DNA from 2 places in the Providencia sp. PROV200 genome. Region 1 is predicted to be linked to the other one. Evidence: predicted binding sites of a transcription regulator. Region 1 holds the regulator's gene; the other holds the start of a gene.

Region 1 (3,336 bases):
CTCAAATAGCGTTATCTTGGTAAATCACACAAATTTGACAGACTTAGCAACATTTTTTCGCCAAAATAAGGCGTAATATTCTATCTATTTTCGTTCTAAATGGGCTCTAGAAGGCGAGTTATCACCTCTAGCTCTCTTAGAAAAACAAGAGGTTAATCACTTTATGGCAGTCATAGGCATTTTCTTCGGAAGTGACACAGGTAACACAGAAAATATTGCCAAAATGATCCAAGAAAGATTAGGCAAAGATGTAGCAGAAGTTCACGATATCGCAAAATGTAGCAAAGAAGATATTGAAGCTTTTGACATTCTACTTCTCGGTATTCCAACTTGGTATTATGGTGAAGCCCAATGTGATTGGGATGATTTCTTCCCTACTCTCGAAGAAATTGATTTCGAAGGTAAACTTGTCGCCTTATTTGGTTGCGGAGACCAAGAAGACTACGCTGAATATTTCTGTGATGCAATGGGTACGATCCGCGATATTATCGAACCTCGTGGTGCAGTTATTGTTGGTCATTGGCCAACTGAAGGTTATCACTTTGAAGTATCCAAAGGCATGGCAGATGACAACCACTTTATTGGTTTAGCGATTGATGAAGATCGTCAACCTGAGCTAACTGATGAACGTGTTGATGCATGGGTAAAACAAATCTCTGAAGAAATGTCTTTAGCTGAAATTTTAGGCTAATAGGTCATGTAAAGAACCCTTACCCATAGGTTACGCCACTGTTTTGCACAAAATGAATCATCTAAGCCAGTGGCATAATCTAAAATAACCGATAAGGTATCCTAATAGGATAGGTTCTCACGAGATTATCAAAATAATGAGACAATGCATGGTTTCTATTTTTATTTTCCATGCCTATAATTGTAAATCAGTTTAGAAGACAACTGTATTGATGTTAAAAATGTCTCATTATTGTTAAATTTATGATTTAAGATACAGGACAAAACCCGCATGACAGACAACAATAAAGCATTGAAAAATGCTGGACTCAAAGTCACTCTTCCAAGATTAAAAATTTTGGAAGTACTTCAAGAGCCTGAGTGCCACCACGTCAGTGCGGAAGATCTCTATAAAAAGCTGATCGATATGGGTGAAGAGATCGGGTTAGCAACCGTATACCGCGTATTGAACCAATTTGATGATGCCGGTATCGTTACCCGTCACAACTTCGAGGGTGGTAAATCTGTATTCGAATTAACCCAGCAACATCACCATGACCATTTAATCTGTTTAGATTGTGGAAAAGTGATTGAGTTTACTGACGAATCCATTGAAACCCGCCAAAAAAATATCGCTGCTCGCCATGGCATTAAACTATCTAACCATAGTTTATATCTATATGGTCATTGCGCAGATGGCGATTGCCGTGACAATGCTGACGCACACGAAGCCAAAGAGTAACAGTATTCAACCATCGTTGATGAAACGTAATGGTTAAAAATGCCAAAACCCTGATAAAACAATTTTATCGGGGTTTTTTATTTTAAGTATTGATACTCTTACACTCTATTAGTGATAATTCCTAGTGAATAACCTAAACATAACTATTTACCACTAGATCTCGCCGATAATACGAATTTTATTAAAAACCTTAATAGTTGCAATTCAAATCAAAATCTTTATATTATTTCACGGATAATTATAATTTGTTATCTAGAATTATGCTTTACCAATCAATGTGGTATATAAATAACATCATAGATGATTTCTATCATTTCATACTATTTAAAATTATTTAATTACCTTACTATAATTTTAACTCTAAATTAGAGAGTTAGTGATTCAAATGTAGTCATAAAGTTAACGTACAATTTAAATGTGTAATTGTATTTATTGGCTAAACTTATTGAGTACTTTAGCAATTTGTAAGAGATTAACTGATGAAAAAAACATATCTTTTTCTCAATACAAGTTTTTTCTTCTGGTTTCTTACTTTAATAGGGTGGTTCTTTAGTTATTTAACTAGCGCCTTATTTTCGTTTGCATTATCAATACTGTTCTTGATCGTACACTTCAATCAAAAAAAGGTAAGTAAAATGTTCACCAAAAGACAAAACAAGCCCGCGCCTACAGCGACTCCCCCTTCGGTAAGTCATGAGCCTGAAGTGACTGTAAAGATAGAAGAACAAGTCACACTATCAACCCCAACGATTAGTGAAGAAAAAACGAATACAATTATCTCTAGGGACGTTGTTTTTGAAGGAAATATAACCTCTAATGAGCAAGTGCATATCTATGGAAAAGTCATTGGGAATATAACCGGAAAAGATAATACGGTTAAAGTCATGTTAAACGGCCAAGTGACAGGAAATATCACCTGCAAAGAACTGGTGGTAAATGGGCGTATTGAAGGTGAATGCCACTCTGATACTATCAGTATTGAAAATAATGGAGAAATCCACGGTACTATCCATTACAGCAGTTTATCGATTAAAAAAGGTGGGATTTTATCTGGTCAAGCACAAGTTAAAAATCCAGCTCATCATTCAGAAAAAGTTACCGTATTAAAAGATAAACTAAAACAAGACGCTTTGATACTCAATGAAAGTGTAAATAATGCATCTTTATAATCACAATAAAAATAAGGTGAAAATACTCACCTTATTTTTAAGCTTTAATATAGGCATTTATCCTTACGCTAATATCCCATTCATTATTAAAAATATAAGGTAATACCTTTTAATGACTGCCATGGTTTCCCCTATAGCAGTCATTGTGACTAAAATATTTTATACTTTAAAATACAGTAAATGGCATCATCACCATAAACTTAATATCTTTTTCATCTTGGAAGATATTTCCGTAACCACCGCCATAGCTCGGAATATCTGTATGATTATCATACTTGGTAAAATGCAGCTTAAATAGTGTATCTTTTGCTCTACCTGACTGCACGGTATATAAAATATCAAAGTTCCATGCACTTTCTTTTAAGCGTACATCTTGAGCATATTGGCTATTCGTACTTGGTTTAGCGTCCCATCCATAAATATATGAGGTTCCAACCTTCCATCCAGCTAAATCCCAATTTTTTAAATCATACATAACACCCGCCATAACGGCTTTTTCATTATTAGCATTCCAGTCTGAACGGCCATCCCACCAGATATCCATGCGGCCATTTGATGTTGCCCAACCAGGGGTCATACGCTGTAGGAAATAACCTTGATTACCTTTAGCTTTTACATAGGTTCCCTCAACTTTAAAATCAAACTCATCGTAAGTGTAACCTAATGTCATCGCTTGCAACCAAGCTAAGCCGTCATAAACATCGTTAACTCCGCCGTCTGAAACCTTGTCTTTTGCTCCATAAAATTGATAAGACA
Region 2 (3,336 bases), 880 kb from region 1:
AGTCGGGCATCAACATCATCATAACTAATTAATGTAGTTGTTTTATTATGGTGATCAACAATGAGTGCCCACAAGTAGATCCCAATAGCCATATCTGGAAATTGCAATTCTGTTGTTGCAATTTCAGGTAATTTTTCAATGCGTCGACCTAAATCGTAACTCCAAAGACCGAGGGCACCGCCGTTGAAGGGACATTCAGTCTCTTCCTGATGTTTCGGTTGGTATTTATCAAGCAATCCTTGAAGAAGTTCAAAAGGATCTGATTCAGAAACGATAGGAGCCTGATTTGGCTCTGAGATGGTTGTTTCAAACTGATAAGTCGTCAGCGTTGCAATGGGGTCAGCAACAATAATGTCATACCGATTATGGGGGTGTTTTGCATTACCTGAATGCAGTAACATCGCCCATGGCAGGTGTGCCAGTGGGGTAAAATAATCAATGGCTGTGCTTGGGCTATAAGGTAATTGGATTTTTTTGATAACCATAATGATGAGTCTAAATTTCCGCAAGTGAATCAATACAGATTAACATATATTCTTATCTTAATAGACGAAGAGATGTTAAAATCTTAATCATTGATTTTAGTCTTTTATACATGAGGTTTAAACCATGTTTTCTGGTATGCCAGCACTTAATCACCAAGAACAGCAAGAAGCAGTTGAAAAAATTCATCAATTGATGGCGGAAGGGATGAGTAGTGGTGAGGCTATTGCATTAGTCGCTCAAGAAATTAGAGAAAAGCACCAAGATAAAGAGCAGATCCATGTTCGTTTTGATGATGAAAATTAATAATTTGTAAACATACTATTAACATCCATGCATAAATCTGATAGATTAATATTAGTTAAGTCATTCTATTTATCAATGAAGACTAGATAATAACCAGAAGATAACGGGTATCTGATAGGCTGAAATAAGCCGCTAAACTAATCAAAAGTCTTTACCTATTAATAGGTATCGGAGGATGGTATGGAAGCGAAACAAAAAATTGCTGTGGTTTTAGGTGCTTGTACGCTGGTTTTTAGCTCTTTTGCGTTAAGCGCAAATAGTGAAGAAGGTAAAGCTGCACCTTTCGTCAGTTGTGGCACGTTAACTGAGCCTCAAATTGCAGCACAAGTGAAAAGCGATTTTATGAATAATCGTTTACCTCGCTGGACAGATGAAAAAGCGGCTTTAGGCAAGAAAGCGGTTGCATGGGTCAATGATAGCGAAGTCACTAAAACCGAAACAGGTTATAGGGTCCCGCTAGTTGTTCGTGGTGCAAAATCTGACTTACATTATTCAGTTGCGGTAGACTGCCAAAATAATACTGTGACATATAATACGTCGAAATAAATTTTTTGATCTTGATAATCAAGGGGTAACCATTCAGGTTATCCCTTTTTTGCATCATTTTTGTGTGTTTGTGGGGCTAGCGATTTCGCGGCTCATAGGGCATACGTGCAAAATTCTGTGATAGTTGGCGGTAGTATACTAGTCGCTCCCTGAAGTATTCCCTTAAGTGTTCAGGTTGTTCTCGCTCAACAGCTTCAGCAATGATGGCAATGTTATAGCGTTCTTTAAATGCAACACCGGAAGCCAAAAGGTCGACATTGACCTTATCCATTTCATCTTTAGGCAATAAAGCAAGATTATGACTCATATTTGATCTCTACGGTTAAATTCATCCCTTATTATTGTAACTGGATAATGAGAAAAAATCTCAATACATTAATTGGAATAATGAAATATAAGGATTAAATTTATCTTTTTATATATTTAGTTATTAAGAAAAACAAGAAAAGATAATGAGATTGATTATTATTGTTTTTAACAAAAGTTATTAATTATCAGTAAATTGTGTTTTTTTGTTTTAAGATTGTTTTAGGGTTTTAATTATTGTAATACTGTGCATAATATACACATCAATGATTAACCGATAAGGCATAAATATGTTAACTACAGACATGGTCAAAAAATTAAACGAACAATTAAACCTTGAATTTTACTCAGCAAACCTTTATTTGCAAATGAGTGCTTGGTGTAGTGACAAAGGCTATGAAGGCGCTGCGGCGTTCTTAAAAGCACACTCGCAAGAAGAAATGGAACATATGCAGCGTTTATTTGATTATCTTAGTGACACAGGTGCACTGCCACTGTTAGGGCAAATTGCTGCGCCACCCGTTGATTTCAAATCAATTAGCGATGTCTTCAACCAAACTTACGAACATGAGCAATTAATCACCCGTGAAATTAATAAATTGGCTCATTTAGCAATGACGACACAAGATTATTCTACATTTAACTTCTTACAATGGTATGTTGCAGAGCAACATGAAGAAGAAAAATTATTTAAATCAGTACTGGATAAACTGGATATGGTGGGTGAGTCTGGTAAGGCACTCTTCTTGTTAGATAAAGACTTGAAAAACCTGTCAGCGGCAACGCATGTTTAATCTAAACACCGCAGATAAATAGAAACATCGTTTTTATTTCAACTTGATATATAAGCTCCCTAGACTTATGGACACGAATACGGTAATTCAATGTTCATAAGTCTTTTTCTTTTCATTTTGTGTGAAAACTCACAGGATAGGGCGATAAAACCCATTTTTAAGCGGTAAAATGGTTTGTTTTCCGTATAATGATTGGCAATTATTCTAAATTCACCTGCAAATTAAGAGGTTACTATGCCAATTAACCCTATTAAATCTTCATGGCGCAAAATCAGCGCAGTTGCCGTTCTTTTTTTAGGAATGTCTTTCCAGCAAGCATTTGCACATGCGCATTTAAAAGACCAGCTTCCAGCTGAAGGTACAGCAGTAGAACAAGCACCTGAGTCCATCACATTAAGCTTTTCTGAAGGTATTGAAGTTAACTTTACTAAAGTCAGCATTATTGGGCCTGAAAATAAAATAGTAAAAACTGGTAAAGCAACGTTAGATCCAACTAACGATACTAAAGTGATTGTTCCTGTGGAAGACAAACTCATTGCGGGAAAATATGACGTTAATTGGAGCGTCGTTTCTGTCGACGGACATAAAACAAAAGGAACGTATAGCTTTGCAGTGAAATAATATGTCACTAGAAGCTTTTTACACACTTATTCGCTTTGTTCATTTTATCGCTGCAATATTGATGTGCGGAATGTCAATATTTGCAGTGTTACTTAGCCGCGGGTCATTTAATTATTTACTAAGCCGCTATTTGAATAAAGGCATTTTCTTCTGCGCTATCGTTACTGTATTAACGACCTTTAGCTGGATGCTTGCGCAAGCAGGTTTGATGGGGGATGGTTGGGAAGATAGTATCGACTGGGCGATATGGCAAGGGGTACTCGGGACGTCATTCGGTCAA

What was found. The regulator Fur, encoded in region 1, represses iron uptake genes when iron is present. The targets are predictions, from matches to a motif close to ATAATAATGAGAACNACTATCAA.
Region 2: ftnA (non-heme ferritin) is a predicted target of Fur. The motif match lies at 1,782-1,804, and genes of this name have one in related genera.

What each region holds. Positions count from the first base shown of each region.
Region 1 covers NZ_CP096307.1:1,371,125-1,374,460, reverse strand. The annotation lists gene ybfE (LexA regulated protein) at 1-9, shown strand, start outside; gene fldA (flavodoxin FldA) at 164-691, shown strand; gene fur (ferric iron uptake transcriptional regulator) at 962-1,411, shown strand; gene M1E86_RS06095 (bactofilin family protein) at 2,047-2,580, shown strand; gene chiP (chitoporin ChiP) at 2,747-3,336, opposite strand, start outside.
Region 2 covers NZ_CP096307.1:2,252,374-2,255,709, reverse strand. The annotation lists gene pabB (aminodeoxychorismate synthase component 1) at 1-485, opposite strand, end outside; gene M1E86_RS10350 (YoaH family protein) at 610-789, shown strand; gene yebF (protein YebF) at 970-1,335, shown strand; gene M1E86_RS10340 (DNA polymerase III subunit theta) at 1,412-1,642, opposite strand; gene ftnA (non-heme ferritin) at 1,932-2,435, shown strand; gene copC (copper homeostasis periplasmic binding protein CopC) at 2,670-3,056, shown strand; gene copD (copper homeostasis membrane protein CopD) at 3,058-3,336, shown strand, end outside.